DNA from 2 places in the Lentzea sp. NPDC042327 genome. Region 1 is predicted to be linked to the other one. Evidence: riboswitches for the same ligand, from Rfam matches in the RefSeq annotation. Region 1 holds a riboswitch; the other holds the start of a gene.
The links. Region 1 has a riboswitch for thiamine pyrophosphate ahead of AB0A63_RS04850 (FAD-dependent oxidoreductase). Riboswitches for the same ligand answer to the same signal wherever they lie in the genome.
Positions count from the first base shown of each region.

Region 2: another riboswitch for thiamine pyrophosphate. It lies ahead of AB0A63_RS06725 (thiamine ABC transporter substrate-binding protein); the one in region 1 lies ahead of AB0A63_RS04850 (FAD-dependent oxidoreductase).

Region 1 covers NZ_JBEZBX010000002.1:220,945-229,981, forward strand. Annotated here, with positions in the region: gene AB0A63_RS04815 (MFS transporter) at 1-169, shown strand, start outside; gene AB0A63_RS04820 (threonine/serine dehydratase) at 143-1,057, opposite strand; gene AB0A63_RS04825 (threonine/serine dehydratase) at 1,054-1,983, opposite strand; gene AB0A63_RS04830 (hypothetical protein) at 2,047-2,565, shown strand; gene AB0A63_RS04835 (S1 family peptidase) at 3,128-4,081, shown strand; gene AB0A63_RS04840 (class III extradiol ring-cleavage dioxygenase) at 4,092-4,853, opposite strand; gene thiE (thiamine phosphate synthase) at 4,885-5,523, opposite strand; TPP riboswitch at 5,550-5,661, shown strand; gene AB0A63_RS04850 (FAD-dependent oxidoreductase) at 5,665-6,609, shown strand; gene thiS (sulfur carrier protein ThiS) at 6,606-6,806, shown strand; gene AB0A63_RS04860 (thiazole synthase) at 6,808-7,563, shown strand; gene AB0A63_RS04865 (MarR family transcriptional regulator) at 7,742-8,185, shown strand; gene AB0A63_RS04870 (hypothetical protein) at 8,294-8,758, shown strand; gene AB0A63_RS04875 (hypothetical protein) at 8,917-9,037, shown strand, end outside.
Region 2 covers NZ_JBEZBX010000002.1:591,190-600,226, reverse strand. Annotated here, with positions in the region: gene AB0A63_RS06745 (ABC transporter permease subunit) at 1-397, shown strand, start outside; gene AB0A63_RS06740 (SDR family oxidoreductase) at 422-1,180, opposite strand; gene AB0A63_RS06735 (ABC transporter ATP-binding protein) at 1,191-2,141, opposite strand; gene AB0A63_RS06730 (iron ABC transporter permease) at 2,141-3,694, opposite strand; gene AB0A63_RS06725 (thiamine ABC transporter substrate-binding protein) at 3,733-4,737, opposite strand; TPP riboswitch at 4,722-4,836, opposite strand; gene AB0A63_RS06720 (4a-hydroxytetrahydrobiopterin dehydratase) at 4,869-5,162, shown strand; gene AB0A63_RS06715 (mannosyltransferase) at 5,176-6,477, opposite strand; gene AB0A63_RS06710 (DUF6131 family protein) at 6,709-6,864, opposite strand; gene AB0A63_RS06705 (BTAD domain-containing putative transcriptional regulator) at 6,931-9,037, opposite strand, start outside.

The DNA of each region.
Region 1 (9,037 bases):
CGCGGTGGCGGCCATCGTCGGCGGCCTGCTCGCGCTCGGCGTGGACAACCGGGTGCTGGCCACCGACCACGAGCAGCCGGACAACCCGCACCCCGGCGACTGCCTGCACTGCGGCGTCGAGGGACCGCCGACGCACATCCGCTCAGGTGGCGAGAAAGCGAGCCAGTAGCGCGGGGTCGACGTTGCCGCCGGACACGACGGCGACCCCGCCCCCGCCCCCGCCCAGCCTGGCCTGGGCGGCCACGGCGACCGCACCGCTCGGCTCCGCGACCAGCCTGGCCCGCCTGGCCAGGTCCGCCACCGCCGCGAGGATCTCGTCCTCGGTCACCGTCACCACGTCGTCGACGTACCGGCTGATGTGCGCCCAGGTGAGCTCGGACGGCTCGTCGCGCAACGCGTCGGCGATCGTCTCCGCACGGGCCACGGGGTCCCAGCGCACCAGCTCACCGGCCCTGAACGAGTCCGCGACGTCCGCCGCGAGCGCCGGCTCAGCGCCGACCACCCGGACGTCCGGCTTGATCGCCTTCACGGCCGTCGCCACACCGGAGATCAGCCCGCCACCGGACATCGGCACCACCACGGTGTCCACCGACGGCAGGTCGGCGAGGACCTCCAGCCCGATCGTGCCCTGACCGGCGATCACGTCGGGGTGGTCGAACGGCGGGATCAGCACCGCACCGCGTTCGGCGACGAGCTCCCGCGCCCGCTGCACCCGCTCGGTGATCCCGACGATGAACACCTCCGCGCCCAGCGCCCGCGTCGCCGCGACCTTCACCTCGGGCGTGTTCGACGGCATCACGATCGCCGCGGGCACCCCGTGCAGCCGGGCGGCGTAGGCGACGGCCTGCGCGTGGTTGCCGCTGGAGTAGGCCACCACGCCGCGCGAGCGGTCCTCCAGCAGCGCCAGCGCGTTGAGCGCACCGCGCAGCTTGAAGGCGCCGATCGGCTGCAACGACTCCGGTTTCAGCCACCCCCGGCCGAACGGCAGCAGGGGCGTGCGCACCACGTGCGGTGCGATCCGCTCCGCCGCCGCCAGGACGTCTGGGAGCGCGATCATCCGAGGATCGACGCGAGCAGGGCCGGTTCGACGTTGCCGCCCGACACCACCGCGACGGTCTTGCCCTCCGGCAGCGACCGGTTCAGGTGGGCCGCGACGACGGTGGCACCGGACGGCTCCGCCACGGTCCGGGTGCGGCGCGCGATCTGCCGCACGGCGTCGCGGATCTCGTCCTCGGACACCGTGACGATGTCGTCCACGTACTCCTTGATGTGCGCCCACGTCAGCTCCGACGGCTCCGCGCGCAGGCCGTCCGCCGACGTGCGGGCGCGGTCGTGCGCGTCCCACCGCACCAGCTCGCCCGCCTTGAGCGACGCGGCCGAGTCACCGGCCAGCTCCGGCTCGACACCGATCACGCGGGCGTTGGGGCACAACGCTTTCACGGCCACCGCGACACCGGAGACCAGCCCGCCGCCGCTCACCGGCACCAGCACCGTCGCCACGTCCGGCAGGTCCTCGCAGATCTCCAGGCCGACCGTGCCCTGCCCGGCGATCACGTCGAAGTGGTCGAACGGCGGGATCAGCGTGGCCCCGCGCTCCTCGACCAGCTCCGCCGCGCGCGACTCCCGTTCGGTGATGCCGACGACGAACACCTCGGCGCCGTGCGCGCGCGTCGCGTCGATCTTGAGCTGTGGCGTGTTCTCCGGCACCACGATCGCCGCCGTCATGCCGAGCGTCTTCGCCGCGTAGGCGACCGCTTGCGCGTGGTTACCGCTGGAGTACGCCACGACACCGCGCGCACGTTCCTCAGAAGGTATGCGGGACAACGCGTTCACCGCGCCGCGCTGCTTGAACGCGCCGATCGGCTGGAGGTTCTCCGGCTTGATCCACAGCGAGGAGTCGAAGGCCAGCAACGGGGTGCGGACGACGTGGGGGGCGATCGCGGCGGCGGCCGCGCGGATGTCCTCGATGGTCACCAGGCGCATGTGTCGATGATGCACGTCACCGGCGCACAACCGGTGAACTGTGCCCAACGTCCCACGTGTGTCATGGCTGATAAGGAGAAGATCACCCCCGTCAAGCTCGTCGCGAGCGTGCTCGCCGCCGTCACCGCGGCCGTGCTGAGCCTGCGCCTCAACGTGGTCGGCACGATCATCGGCGCGGTCCTCGCGAGTGTCGTCACCACCGTGGGAGCGGTGCTCTACCAACGGTCCATGGAGCGCGAGAAGCGCTGGCAGGTCGTCGCCGTCGGCGGTCTGCTCGCGTTCGTCGTCGCGGTCCTCGCCGTCACGAGCGTCCAGCTCGTCTCCGGCACATCCGGCGGCACCGGTCCGGCGGAGCAGAAGGTCGAGCCGTCGACGTCCGCGGAACCGCAGAAATCGGTCAACCGCACCGAAAACAACCCGCCGCCGGCCACCGAGACGGTCACCGTCTCACCGCCTCCGGGCACGTCCGGACGGTCGTCCGCCGAAAGCACCACGACCACTGCGCCGACCACCACGACGACAGGCTCGCCACCGCCCGCTGACGGCTCGACGCCTGTTCCAACGGGCGACCCCATTCGGTGATCACGTCACTACGTTGAGCGATAGTTAACTGTCAATTGCTACGCACCGCAGTTGATCTGTCGTGAGCTGTGACACACTTCGTCCACAGTCGGGTTCGGGCGTCATAGATAACAGGCCCGTAACGTCACTCGAACGGGCGAAAGTTTAGCTCCGAAAGAGACCGAAGGAGGGCGCGATGAGGCTCGTGGAAGGACCACTGGAGCGCAGTGCCCTCGGCCGAGAGGCCACGCGGAAGGAAGTGGGAGGGGTGGGGCGACCCCTGCCGCCGCCCCACCACCCGTCCCCCTAGAGCCCCCGAGAGAAGGTCCCTGCAACCGATCTCTCGGGTTCCCCTGCACCCGAAAGTGAGGGAGACGTCTTGATGAACCGCACGAGTGCGGCCCGTGTAACCGGTGCCGTTCTGCTCGCCACCGGAGTCGTGACTGCTCTCAGCGTACCGGCGTTTGGTGCGCCTGCCGCGCCGGTTGGCGGAACTGGTTCCGATACGGAGAGCTACCCGGCCGAGTTGCTCCAAGCGGTCGAGCGTGATTTGGGCCTGAACGCTGACCAGGCACGCGTCCGGTTGGCCTCTGACCTCAAGTCGAGCGAGATCGCCGAGCAGGCGAAGAGCTCGCTGGGCGACGCGTTCGGCGGAGCGTGGATCGACCAGGCGACCGGCAGGCTGACCGTTGCCGTGACCAAGTCCGGACTCTCCGTGACCGGCGCGGACACCAAGGTCGTGAAGAACTCGCTCACGCAGCTCAACGGGACCAAGTCGGTCCTCGACCTGATGAGCGCTCCCCAGTCGATCGCCAGCTGGCGCGTCGACGAGAAGTCCAACAGCGTCGTGGTCGAGGTCAACAAGACCAAGCGCGACGCCGCAGCGGAGCAGTTCATCGCCACCGCGAAGTCCGTCGGCTCGACCGTCACGGTCGAGGAGGTGACCGAGAACGCGACCCCGCTGTACGACCTGCGCGGTGGCGACGCCATCTACATGGGCAGCGGCGGCCGCTGCTCCCTGGGCTTCTCGGTGACCGGCGGCTTCGTGACGGCCGGCCACTGCGGCACCACCGGCACCTCGGTGTCCGGCTACAACCGCGTCGCGGCCGGTTCGTTCGCCGGCTCGGTCTTCCCCGGCAACGACATGGCGTGGGTCCGCACCAACTCCAACTGGACCCCGCGTCCGTGGGTGAACCGCTACAACGGCACCAACGTGACGGTGCAGGGCTCGACGGTGGCGGCCATCGGCGCGCAGATCTGCCGTTCGGGCTCCACGACCGGCTGGCGCTGCGGCACGGTCCAGGCCTACAACTCGACCGTGAACTACCCGCAGGGCACCGTCCGCGGCCTCACCCGCACCAACGCGTGCGCGGAGCCCGGTGACTCCGGTGGCTCGTGGGTGGCGGGTTCCGGCTTCGGCCAGGCCCAGGGCGTGACCTCCGGCGGTTCCGGCAACTGCACCTCCGGCGGCACGACCTACTTCCAGCCGGTCAACCCGATCCTGTCGCGCTGGGGCCTGACCCTGACCCGCGGCTAGGAGCTGCTCGCTAGCTGAACTGGACAGACCGTTTCGAGAGCCCGTACCAGAAGCCTTCAACGCTGGTACGGGCTTTCTCGTCGCTCGCGGCGCCCAGCGCGACGAAGAGCGGCGCGAAGTGCTCGGTCCGCGGGTGCGCGATGCCGGCCGCGGGCGCCTTCACCTGGAAGTCGAGCAATGCGTCCACGTCACCGCTCGCGAGCTGCCGGTGCGCCCAGTCGTCGAACTCCCGCGACCACGACGGCGGCGCGTAGTCCGGTCCGGCCGGGAAGTTCACGCAGCTCAGGTTGTGCGTCATGAACCCGCTTCCGACGATCAGCACGTTCTGCTCGCGCAACGGCGCCAGCTTCCGGCCGATCCCGTGCAGCGCGCGCGGGTCCAGCGTCGGCATCGACAGCTGCAGCACGGGCACGTCCGCGTCCGGGAACATCTCCTTGAGCGGCACGTAGGCGCCGTGGTCCAGCCCGCGCCGCTCGTCCTGCTCGACGTGGCCGCCGAGCAGCTTGCGCACGTCCTCGGCCAGCTCCGGCGCGCCCGGTGCCGCGTAGGTGACCTCGTAGTAGCGCTGCGGGAAGCCCCAGAAGTCGTAGACCAGCGGGACGGTCGTGGTGGCGCCGATCGTCGTCGGTGCCTCCTCCCAGTGCGCGGAGACCACGAGCACGGCCTCCGGGCGCGGGAGCGTGGCGGACCAGTCCCTCAGCTCTCTGGTCCACGTGGCGTCGTCGGCCAGCGGGGGAGCCCCGTGGCTCAGGTACAGCACAGGTGCGCTCACGCCGTCGAGCGTACGCCGTTTTGTTCAAATTTCAACGATCAAGTTCAATTTTGAACGACCTGGCGGCGGCGCGCGGGTCCTCGGCGTCGGTGATGGCCCTGACCACGACCACCCGCGTGGCACCCGCGGCCATGACCTCGTGCAGGTTCCCCAGGTCGATGCCGCCGATCGCGAACCACGGCCGCCGCGAGCGGGTGGCGCGGACGAGGTCCAGCCCCGGAGCCGGGCGACCGGGCTTCGTCGGCGTCGGCCAGCACGGACCGGTGCAGAAGTAGTCGACGCCCGGCTCGCCGGCCGCCGCCCGCATCTGGTCCACGTCGTGCGTCGAGCGGCCGATCACCGGGCCGTCGCCGATGATCCGGCGGGCCAGCGGCACCGGCAGGTCGTCCTGGCCGAGGTGCAGCACGTCGGCGTCCACGGCGTGCGCGATGTCCGCGCGGTCGTTGACGGCCAGCAGCTTCCCGTGGCGTTCAGCGGCTTCGGCGAGCACCTCGATCGCCGCGAGCTCCTGCCTGGCCTCCAGCGACTTGTCCCGCAGCTGGATGACGTCGACACCGCCGGAGAGGGCGGCGTCCGCGAACTCGGCCAGGTCGGGCCGGTCCGGGGTGCAGAGGTAGAGCGTCGCGTCGGCGAGTCGTTGCCTGATCAGGTTTCCGTCGAGTCCTGGCACGCACGCACGTTAACCGTTATGTTGAAGGCGGTCCGCACGGGAGCCTGGAGAAGACCGGGCTGAGAGGGAGCGTGGTTCGCTCCGACCGTCGAACCTGATCCGGGTCATGCCGGCGCAGGGAGCGTGAATGCCTTGAGCACTGTGGAAGTGACCGTCGTGGGCGGCGGTGTCATCGGCCTGTCCGTCGCGCTGTTCGCGGCACGGGCCGGCTACTCGGTCTCCGTGTCCGACCGCGGTTCCCCGCACGCGGGTTCGCGGGTCGCGGGCGGCATGCTCGCACCGCTCACCGAGGCGTGGCCGGGCGAGGAAGCCGTGGTGGCGCAGGGGGTCGAGGCGCTCGTGCTGTGGCCGGAGTTCGCCGCGTCGATCGGCGTGGAGCTGTTCACCGCGGGCACGCTGGCGGTCGGCACGTCCCCCGGCGACCTCACCGACCTGCGGCACGCGGGGGAGCTGCTGACCTCGCGCGAGATCCGCGCGTTCGAACCGTCGCTGGGCCCCGCCGTGCGCGGTGGGGTGCACACGAGCGACCTCGCCGTCGACAACCGGGCGCTGCTCTCCGCGCTGGAGAAGGCGTGCGCCGAGGCCGGGGTGCGGTCCGATGTGGACGGCCGGGTCCGCGTGATCGCGGCCGGTGCGTGGAGCGCGGGGCTGCACCCGGCGCTGCGGGACGTGGTCCGGCCGGTCAAGGGCGAGATCCTGCGGCTCACCCACCGCCCCGGCGCGCTGCCACCGCCCCGGCACACGATCCGCGCGCTCGTGCAGGGCCGAGCCGTGTACCTGGTGCCGCGCACCGACGGTGTGGTCGTCGGCGCCACCCAGTACGAGGCCGGTTTCGACACCGACGTGACCGTGGCGGGCGTGCGGGACCTGTTGCGCGACGCGGAGGTCGTGCTGCCCGGCCTCGCCGAGTACGCGCTGACCGAGACCGCCGTCGGGTTCCGCGCGGGCAGCCCCGACAACGTGCCGGTCGTGCGGTGGCTCGAACCCGGCGTGATCGCCGCGACCGGCCACCACCGCAACGGCCTGCTGCTCGCCCCCCACACCGCACGCGAAGTGCTGCGGTTGCTCGAAGGAGGAACGTCGTGAAGGCGAAGGTGAACGGCACCTTCCGCGAGCTGTCCGACGGCACGTCGGTGGCCGCGGTGGTGTCGCTGGTGGGAGCGCCGGCCGCGGGCGTGGCCGTGGCGCTCGACGGTGTCGTGGTGCCCAAGGCGTTGTGGGACAGGACGATCGTGCCGGACGGCGGCGTGGTCGAGGTGCTGACCGCGGTCCAGGGAGGCTGACGTGGACGACCCGCTCGTCATCGCGGGCAAGGAGTTCCGCTCCCGCCTCATCACCGGCACCGGCGGTGCCGCGAACCTGTCCGTGCTCGAACGCGCCCTGGTGGCGTCCGGCACCGAGCTGACCACCGTGGCGATGCGCCGGGTCGACGCCGCCGGCCAGACCGGTGTGCTGGAGCTGTTGCGGCGCCTGGGCATCGAGGTGCTGCCGAACACCGCCGGCTGCCGCACCGCCGCCGAGGCCGTGCTGACCGCGCAGCTCGCCCGCGAGGCACTGGAGACGAACTGGGTCAAGCTGGAGGTCGTGCACGACGAGGAGACCCTGCTGCCCGACCCGGTCGAGCTGCTCGACGCCGCCGAACGGTTGGTGAACGACGGTTTCGTCGTGCTGCCCTACACCAACGACGACCCGGTGCTGGCGTTGAAGCTCCAGGACATCGGCTGCGCGACCGTGATGCCGCTGGGTTCGCCGATCGGCACCGGCCTCGGCATCCGCAACCCGCACAACATCGAGCTGATCACCGCCCGCGCCACCGTTCCGGTCGTGCTGGACGCGGGCATCGGCACCGCCTCCGACGCCGCGCTGGCCATGGAGCTCGGCTGTTCGGCGGTGCTCCTCGCCACCGCCGTCACCCGTGCCGGTGACCCGGAGCTGATGGGCGCCGCGATGCGCTGTGCCGTCGAGGGCGGCCGGCTCGCCCGGCTGGCCGGTCGCATCCCGCAGCGCTTCTGGGCGCAGGCCTCGTCACCGGGAATCTGAACGGCCCAGGCAGTCGGTACCTCTCCTCCTCGGCGTTCGGGAACGGGGCCGTTCCCGAGGTCGTCTCCCTTCGCACGCGATAAAGCCGCGGTGGTGAACGCGCAGCCGCTACCGTGGGTGCACACGTGTTGGGGGATGATTGACCATTGCTGATTTCCGTCGAGGAGGACGACTAGCCGTGACGGCCCCCATTGACGCCGAGGTCGAGGACGCGACCGCGCGCCTGTACCTGGCGATCGGCCGGCTGGCCCGGTTGCTGCGCCGCACCGGATCGCCCGGACTCGGCCCCGGCGCGGTCTCCGCGCTGGCGACCCTCGCCCGCTGCGGCCCCATGCGCCTCGGTGACCTGGCGACGAAGGAGGGCGTGGCCCCGCCCACGCTGTCCCGCATCGTCGCCGCGCTGGTCGAGGCCGGGTACGTGAAGCGCGAACCCGACCCGCAGGACGGCCGCGCCTGGCTCGCCACCCCCACGCCCGAGGGCGAGACGATGGTGTCCGGTGTGCGCTCCGCACGCGTGCGCGAGCTGCAACGCCGCATCGAGCAGCTCACGCCCGAACACGTCTCGGCCCTGGTCAACGCGCTGGACGCGCTGGAAACACTGGTCGGCGAAGAGTCGAAGTAGCGCCGTCGGTCCGCAACTCGACGAAATCGATCGTCACCGAGCCCGTTTTCGGTGCCCTCGCCGGGATAACCTCGCGGAGATCCTTCCGGCGAACATTGGGGCCACCGCATGAGTCGCCCGGTCGCGGTGCTGGACATCGACGGAACCGTCGCTGACGTCCAGCACCGCCTTCACCTGCTCAGTTCGGACTCGCCCGTCAGGTGGGCGAACTTCTTCGACGCGGCGGGAGGCGACGGGCTGCTGCGGCAGGGCGCGGCGCTGGCCCACAGACTGGCGGTGGACCACGACATCGTGTGGCTCACCGGCAGACCCGTCCGGATCGCGGAGCTCACCCGGCGCTGGCTCGCCGAGTACGGGCTGCCGGCCGGCACGCTGCTGATGCAGCGGGAGGGGGACCGGCGACCCGCCCAGGTGGTCAAGCTCGAACGGCTCCAGGAGATCCGGCACCGCCGCACGGTCGTCATGGTCGTGGACGACGACCCGCGCGTGGTGAGCCACCTCCGCGAGGCCGGCCTGCCCGTCCACCACGCGTCGTGGTCGCACTGGACTCCGACGCAGGCCAACGAGGGCTGAGTCCCCACCCGGTCACCGGGACGGGTCGGCCGAGGCGGCGAACAGGTCGTGCAACGCCCGGTTGAAGGCGTCGAACTCCGCGACCAGCACCTCGCGCGTCTGCGCCGGCACGTCCGCGGCCATCGCCACCAAGGCGGGGGTTGGCCACCCTGCACACCGTGCTGCAGGCGGAGCACCTGGCCCGCGACGACGAGATCACCGAACGGTTCCGCCGCCGCAACCGGCTCCTGCGCGGCCACTTCGCCAAGACGCTGGGCGAAGCGGCCGCGACGGAGCTCA
Region 2 (9,037 bases), 370 kb from region 1:
GGCGTTCCTGGGCAACGACGGCATGATGACGTTGTCCGGCAACACCCTGTCGACCGGTGAGGGCCTGCTGCGGATCGCGTTCTTCATCGTGCTGGTGACGTTCCAGATGATCGCGGTCGGCGCGGTGGCGCTGGCCGTCTCGTCGACCACCGAGCACCCACTGGTGGTGCAGGCGGCCACGATGACCGGGATCATCGTGTTCCAGGTGCTGGGGCAGTTCCCGTCGCTCGACTGGCTGCACCCGTTCCTGCTCACGACCGGCTTCCCGGGCCTGGTCGACGTGATGCGCGACCCGATGCCGCTCGACCAGATCTGGGACAGCACCCTGCTCGCGGGCTGCTACCTGCTGATCGGCACCGGCCTGGCGGCGGCTCGCCTGATCACGAAGGACAACTGACGTCTGCCTGGGCAGGCAGGGGGGTCAGCGGAAGCCGCCCTCGCTGTTGATGACCTGGCCGGTGACCCAGCCGGCGTCGTCGGTGCAGAGCCACGAGACCAGCCGGGCGGCGTCGTCCGGCCGGCCCCAGCGGCCCAGCGGCATCCGCTCCCGCACCCACTCGTGCACCTCCGGCGTCGCGTAGCCGGTGTCCGTCGGGCCGGGGTTCACGGCGTTGACCGTGATCCCCTGCCTGATCAGGTGGTGCGACAACGTCGGCAGGATTCCCACCAGGGCCCCCTTCGACGCCGCGTACGCGACCTCACCGGGCATCGGGCCCAGGTTCTGACCGGACGTCATGAGCACGACCCGTCCGCCGCGAGCACCGTCGTGCTGCCGGGCAAACGCTTGCGCGAGCAGGATCGTCGACCGCGTGTTCACCGCGTGGTGCGCGTCGAGCATCGCCGCGTCCAGCTCGCCCAACGGCCCGTCACCGCCGGAGCGGGCGTGGTTGCAGACCAGGACGTCGACCCGGCCGTACGCCTCGACCGCGGCCGCCACCAGCCGGTCGGGCGCGTCCGGCTCGGCCAGGTCGAGGCCCAGGTGCTCGACCCGTCCGCCGATGCCCGCGACGACCTCGTCGACCGAGTCGGCACCCCACGGCTGTTCGGCGTCGTGCGGCACGTGGTGCTGCACGAACAGCTCCGCGCCGAGTCCGGCCAAGCGCGTGGCGATCGCGTACCCGATGCCCTGCCGCCTGCTCACGCCCGTGACCAGTGCGACCCGCCCGTCGAGATGTCCCATGGGCCAACAACTACCCGACGCGCGCGACACCGTCCAAGTCGATTGCGAGCCGCACCCGGTCACCGACCGACACCGGTCCGACGGCCTCGTACTCCTCGCCGTCGATCTCCACGAGCAACCGCACGTGGTCGCGCCGGTGCACCCGTTCCACCACCGTCCCGGACAACGGCCCGTCGGCGTCGACGCGCAACGCCGTCGCCCGCAGCCCCACTCGCGCAACGTCCAGCCCGACGAACGAACCGGGCACGAACTTGCCGCACCCCAGGAACTTCGCCGTCTCCACGTCGACCGGCGCCGACCAGACCTCCGCGGGCGGCCCGACCTGGACGACCCGGCCGCGCGACATGATCGCCACCCGGTCGGCCAGCGTGAACGCCTCGTCGTGATCGTGCGTCACGACCAGCGCCGTCGTGGCCGACTCCCGCAGCAGCCGCGCCAGGTCCACCGCGAGCTGCTCGCGCAACGCCCGGTCCAGCGCCGACAGCGGTTCGTCCAGCAGCAGCAACCGCGGCGACGGCGCCAGCGCCCGTGCCAGCGCCACCCGTTGCTGCTCGCCGCCGGACAGCTGCGTCACGCGCCGGTCGGCGTACCCGTCGAGGCCGACGAGCTCCAGCAGCGACACCACCCGCTTGTCGCGCTCCTCGCGGTCGACGCCCCGCATCCGCAGCCCGAACGCCACGTTCCCGGCCACCGACCGGTGCGGGAAGAGCTGCCCGTCCTGGAACACCAGCCCGAACCCCCGCCGGTGCACCGGCACGCCGGCCAGGTCAGCGCCGTCCCAGCGCACCGCGCCCGCGGACGGCTTCTCCAGTCCCGCGACGGTGCGCAGCAGCGTCGACTTGCCGCAGCCGGACGGCCCGAGCAGCGCCACGACCTCGCCGTCGGCGACCTCCAGCGACACGCCGTCGACGGCCGTCGTCCGTCCATACCGGACGGTGATCGAGCCGAGTGCCAGTGCCATCAGAACTCCCCGCTGCTCGGCACGCGCAACCGCTCGATCAGCAGCACGCACCCGACCGTGACGACCATCAGCAGCGCGCACGCCGCGTAGGCCATCTGGCTGTTCAACTCCCCCGGCCGCGACATCAGCCGCGCGATCACCACCGGCAGCGTCGGCGACTCCGGCCGCGCCAGGAAGCTCGTGGCACCGAACTCCCCCAGCGCCACCACGTACCCGAACCCGGCCGCCGCCGCGAGCGAGCGCCCGACCAGCGGCAGGTCGACCTCGCGCCACACGCGGGCGGGCGAGGCGCCCAGCGTGGCCGCCGCCTGCCGCAGTCGTTCGTCGACCGCCCGCAGCACGGGCAGCACCATCCGCACGACCAGCGGCGTCACGACCAGCGCCTGCGCCAGCGGCACCAGCAGCGGCGAGGTGCGGAAGTCGCCCGGCAACGCGTCCATCGTGATGAGGTACCCGAAGCCGACGGTCACCGCGGACACGCCCAGCGGCAGCATCAGCGCGGTGTCCAGCACCTCGGCGAACCGGCCGCCCGCGCGCCGCAACCCGACCAGCACGACCGCCGAGAACACCCCGACCACCAGCGCCACGGCGGTCGCGTCGAACGCCGTGCGCACCGAGTTGAGCGCCGCGTCGATCCCGGTGACCGCGAGCGTCCCGCGGTCACCGCGGGTGGCCAGCGCGGCGTACCCGGCGAGGCTCCAGCCGTCCCTTGTGGACAGCGAGCGCGTGACCAGCCCCACCACCGGCGTCAGCAGCGCGGCCACGACGGCGAACGCCGCGAGGACCACGTACCACTCACCACCGGACGGCCGGCGTGCCAGCTCCTCCCTGCCGCGCAACGACAGCGCGGTCTCCCGCCGCCTGCGGGCCAGTGCTCCGAGCACCAGCACCGCCAGCACTGCGGCGAACTGGAGCAACGACAGCGCGGCGGCACCGGACAGGTCGAACAGCTCGACCGTCCGCAGGTAGATCTCGGTCTCCAGGGTCCGGTACCGCGACCCGCCGAGCACCAGCACCACACCGAAGCTGGTGGCGCAGAACAGGAACACCACCGCCGCGGCCGACCCGACGGCGGGGGCCAGCGCCGGCAGCACCACCGACAGGAACGCCCGCGGCCGTGACGCCCCCAGCGCACGGGCGGCGTCCTCGGCCCGCCGGTCCGTGTGCGCCCACAGCCCGCCGACGGTCCGCGCGACCACGGCGACGTTGAAGAAAGCGTTCGCCAGCACGATCGGCAGCACCCCGCCGTCGGGCCAGAACGTCCGGAACGCCAGGCCCACCACCACGGTCGGCAGCACGAACGGCACCATCACCGCCGCGCGCACGAACCCGAGCCCGCGAATCCGGCACCGGGCCAGCACGAACGCGAGCGGCATCCCGGCGAGCACCGCCACGGCCGTCGAGGCGAGGGCCTGGCCCAGGGTGAACCCGACGAGCTCCCAGGTCTCCCCGGCGAGGACCGCGTCGAGCACCCCGCCCTCGCGCAGGCCGAGGGTGACGATCGCCAGCACCGGCCACGCGAAGAAGAGTCCGAGGAAGGCCAGCGGCAGCAGCGCCGCCGCCGACCACCCGGTGCGGGCCGAGACCAGCGTCAGCCCTGCACGAGCTTGCGCCACTGCTCGACCCAGGCTTCGCGGTTGTCCTTCACCTTGTCGGCGGGCAGCGTCTGCGGGTTCGCCGGCAGCGGGGCGTCCTTCGTCCACGACTCGGGCAGTGCGACGCCCTCGCGCGACGGGTAGACGTACATCTGCTCGGCGACCTGCGCCTGGAACTTCTCGCCCAGCAGGAAGTCGAGGACCTTCTTCGCGTCCTCGGAGTTCTTCGCGCCGGACAGCACGCCCGCGTATTCGACCTGGCGGTAGCAGGTGCCGAGCACGGCCTTGGTCTTGCCGCCCTCCGCCGACGGCGACGACGCGTACGACACGACGATCGGCCGGTCGCCCTTGGTGGCGGAGAACTCCTGGTTGTAGGCCTCTTCCCAGCCGCTCACGACCTTGACGCCGTTGGCCTTGAGCTTGGTCCAGTACTCCTGCCAGCCGTTCTCGCCGAACTTCGCGATCGTGCCGAGCAGGAACGCGAGACCGGGCGAGGACGTGGCCGGGTTCTCCACGATCAGCTTGTCCTTGAACTTCGGGTCGACCAGGTCCTCGTAGGAGGCCGGCTCGACGCCGCCGAGCTTAGCCGGGTCGATGTTGAGGCACACGTCACCGACGTCGACGGCCTGCAGCCGGTTCGTGCCGTCGACCTGGTAGCGCTGCGCGCCCTTGGCCGCCTCCGGTGAGGCGTACTCGGCGAAGACGCCCTCGGCCAGCGCCCGCGACGCGAACGTCGAGTCGACGCCGAACGCGACGTCGCCGATCGGGTTCGACTTGGTGAGCACCAGCTTGTTGGTGAGCTCACCCGCGTCACCGCTCGCGATCTGCTTCACGGTGATGCCGGTGGCCTGTTTGAACTCGTCGAGCAGGCCGTCCTTCACCGCGAACGAGTCGTGCGTCACCAGCGTGACCTCGCGCGCCTGCGGGGCGGTCGACGTGCCGGCCGAGCACCCGGTGACCAGCGCCGCAGCGGTCAGAGCAGCGAAAATCCTTCTCATCATCTCTCCCTACGCCGGTATGACCCGGATCAGGTGGACGGTCGAGGGCTTGCGAGCCCTCCTCTCAGCCCGGCGCTTCACCGGACTCCCGTGGCGAACGCGCAGCTTACGTGACGTGGTGGGACGATCAGGACATGGCCGAGCTGTTGAGCGACGATCAGTTGAACGACGTGCTGCCCAAGCTGCCCGACTGGACCGCCCAGGACGCGGCACTGGTCCGGACGGTGGAGCTCGCGAGCTTCGCGCAGGCGATCATGGTCGTGAACCGGGTCGCGGAGATCGCGGAGAACGACAACCACCACCCGGACGTCGACATCCGGTACAGGACGCTGACATTCCGCCTGAGCACGCACTACAAGGGCGGGATCACCGCGCTGGACGTCTCCCTCGCCGAGGAGATCGACGGGGTGGTGGACGCGCTCTCCTGAGGGAAGGCTGCCGTCAGCCGGCGACCCGGCTCGGTGCGCCGTCGGCGGCCTTCTCCTCACCGGAGGGCGGGCCGCCGGCCCGGCGCCGGGCCGCGAGCCCGATCGCGACCAGCGTCAGCAGGCCCGCGGCCGGGTAGCCCCAGCCGAGCACCACGAGGTACCAGGGGCGGGCGAAGTCCCAGATGTTCGGCTGGGCGAGCAGCAGGAACGAGATCAGGAAGCCGCCGGTCAGCAGCACCCACAGGCCGGCGGTGATCGTGCAGAGCACGTGGCCGCCCTCGTAGACCAGCCACAGCAGGGCGGGCACCACCCACACCCAGTGGTGGCTCCACGAGATCGGCGAGACCAGCAGGCCGAGGAACTGCACGCTGACGATCAACGCCAGCACGTCCCTGGTCCTGCTGACGGCGAACCACGTGAGCGCGGCCGCGACGACGACGGCGACGAGGTAGAGCGGCCCGGTCTGCACGTCGTGGCCGACCGTGCGGCTCAGCGCGCCGCGCATCGACTGGTTGATCGCGCTGCCGACCGGCCCGACCCGGCTCGCGTCGCCGAGCAGCTGGAACCAGAACCTGTCCGACTGCGACGGAGAGATCGCCCAGCCGATGCCGTACGTGGCCGCGAAAGCGACGAACGACCAAACGGCCGCCATCCACCTCTTCGTGATGAGGAAGTACAAACCGGAGATCGCGGGCGTCAGCTTGATGCCCGCGGTGAAACCGACACCCGCGCCACCGACCCAGTTGCGCGCGCTCGCGAGCGTGCCGATGAGGATCGCGCACAGCACCAGGTTGATCTGCCCGTAGTTGAGCGTGGTGCGCACCGGCTCGATCCACAGCACCAGCGCGGTCCACAGCATCGCGCGGCGCGGGTCGTCGAGCCTGAGCAGCTTCAGGCTCGTGCGGACGATGAAGTACAGGCACCCGAGGCAGATCAGCTGCCAGATCCAGCGGGAGGCCTCCCACGGCACCCAGCTCATCGGCGTGAAGATCGCGGCCGCGAACGGCGGGTAGGTGAACGGCAGCGGGAAGACGTCCGCGTACTGGTCGAGCCGCCACTCGTAGAGGTCGCCCCGGAACAGGTGCGGTGATCCGTTGCGGTAGACGAGCAGGTCGATCATGGTCATCTTCGCCTGGAAGGCGACCATGAGCAGGTGCCCGACCACCGACAGGGCGAGCAGCCACGGCGCTACGGAGAGCACACGCGCTTCCACAGCACGGAGTTTCACGCGGAAAACGTTACTCGATGCAACGCGAGTGGGTACCCGAGCGTCATCAGAACGGGAGAGATCGCTGTAGGGAGTTTTTCTGATCATGTCTGTTGATCTTGTTGTTGCCGCTGTCGCCGCTCTGGGCATGCTGGGAGTCGCGTTCGGAGTGTTCGCGGCGGCCGCTCGGAGCAAGAGCAGCCTCTAGGCAGCTGAAGCCGGAGCAACGTCCACAAACCGTTGCCACCCAAGCCGAAAGGGGGAGCCTCCACAGTGGAGGCTCCCCCTTCTGGCTTCGTAGCCCTGCTTCAGGACCGCGGTCCTGGCGTCAGGACCTTCTTAGAAGTAGTGCGCGCGACCGCCGATCGGCTTGCCGACCGCGCCGAGAACGGCGAGGATCGCGCCGATGACCAGCAGCACGACACCGATGGTCGTCAGAATGCTGATGCCGGCGAGCCATCCGACGACGAGCAGGATCAGTCCGAGGACGATCATGACACCTCCAGGTGGGGAAATCCTCAACTCGGATACCCCACGAAGGTCGGTACAAACACGAATTTTCTAGCCCCGCACGACATTCAGCTCTCTGCGCACGTCTCGTGACGATCCGTCATCACGTTCGCCGATGATGTATTCCGCCTCGCGCAGACATTCCTCGCACCGCCGCAGGTCACCGGTCTGCTTGAGGACCTTCCCGAGCAGCACGAGCGTGTGCGCCAGGTCGTAGGTCGCCCGCATCTCCCGCAGCAGGCCCACGGACTCCTCGTAGTACGCGATGGCCTCGGCATACCGCGCGGCCTTCAGGTGCAGGGCGGCGAGCCCCTCGATGTTGCGGCACAGCACCGGGGTCGGCCGGACGCCGGCCTCCCGCATCGCCGCCCGCGCCTGTTCCCCGACCACGAGCGCCTGCTCGTCGTCACCGGACATCAGGTAGAAGTCGCCGAGGCTCGCGAGGTAGTTCGCCCGCTCCACCCGGTCGGCGAGCCCATCGGCCAGGTCCCGCACCCCGAGCAGGGCGGCCAGCCCGTCCGCAGGACGGTCCTGGAACTGGTAGATCTGGGCGAGGCCCCTGGTCAGGTTCACCCTGGAGGCGGGGTCGTCCTCCTCCAGCCGCAGCGCCGCCCGCAGGTGCAGCTCGGCGTCGTCCAGCGCCCGCATGGCGATGTACGTGCCAATCAGGCAGCGGTGCATCCGCGCACGGCCCCAGCGGCTGCCGGCGCGTTCCGCCGCCGTGAGCCCCTGGAGGTTGAGCGCCACGGCAACGGCGAGGTCACCGGCCCGCAGGACCGCCAGGTGCATCGAGAACGCCAGCGCCCACGCGACGTCGTCCGCGCCGGACCGGGCCGCGTGCGCCACGACCCGCAGCAGCGCCGGTTTCTCCGCGGCGAACCACTCCCCCGCGGCGGCCAGGTCCGCGACCGGCCGGACCACCGCGTGCGCGACCGGCGGTGCGACCGGCGGCTCGACGACCACCGACCGGACCTGCGCCCAGGCGAGCAGCGAGGTGTGCAGGTAGTGGTCGAACATGCCGCGCAGCGCGTGCTCCCGTTCGGTCTCCGGCAGCTCGGCGGCCCGTTCCGCCGCGTAGTCGCGCAACAGGTCGTGCAGGGAGTACCGGTCGTCCGCGCCGTGCTGGACGAGGGTGCCGGCGACGAGCTCGCCGAGCGCCGCGCGAGCGGTCTCCACCGGCACCGCGGCGAGGCTGGCCGCGGCGTCGGCCGTGAAGTCGGGGCCGGGGTGCAGGCCGAGGAGCACGAACACCCTCGCCGCGGTCGCGCTGACCGACCGCAGCGACCACGAGAACACGCCGCGGATGCCGGTCGTGGGGTCGTCGATGTCCAGCGCGTCGAGCCGTTCGCCGTCCAGCTCGCCGGCGAGGGTGCCCAGCGCGTCGCCGTACGCGGCACGGGCAGCGACGATGCTCAGCGCGAGCGGCAGACCCGCGCAGCGCCGCACCAGGCGGGCCACCGCCTCGGGTTCCGCCGCCACCCTGGCCGGCCCGATCCGTTCGACCAGCAGGTCGACCGACTGCCGGTCGTCGAGCACGTCCAGCGCGACCGGCCGCGCACCCTCCCGTTCCACCAGCCCGCTGAGCCGGTTGCGACTGGTGACGACCACGAGGGTCGCCGCACCGCCGGGCAGCAACGGCCGCACCTGCTCGACATCACGCGCGTTGTCCAACAGCAGCAGCACGCGGCGTTCGGCCAGCGCCGACCGATAGGCCGCGAGGAGGGCGTCCTCCGCCGCCGGCACACCGGCCGCGGCGAAACCGAGCGCCACCAGGAAGTCACGGGCCACCGACAGCGGGTCGACCGGCTCGGCACGCGAGTCGAACCCGCGCAGGTTCACGTAGAGCTGCCCGTCGGGGAACCGTCCGGCCTGCTCGTGCGCCCACCGCACGGCCAGCGCGGTCTTGCCGACCCCGCCGATCCCGTTGATCGCCGAGATCAGCACCGGCTCACCCGGCCGCGCCCGCACCAGCTCGGTGAGCCGGTCGAGCTCCCGCTCCCTGCCCACGAAGTGCGGGACACCGGCCGGCAGCTGCCGGGGCACGTCGTCGGGCGGCACCTCACCGCTGAGCACCTGCCGGTGCGCGTCGCGCAGCCGTTGCCCGGGACCGGTTCCCAGCTCGGCGGCGAGGCGGGCGCGGACCTCCTCGTAGACCGCC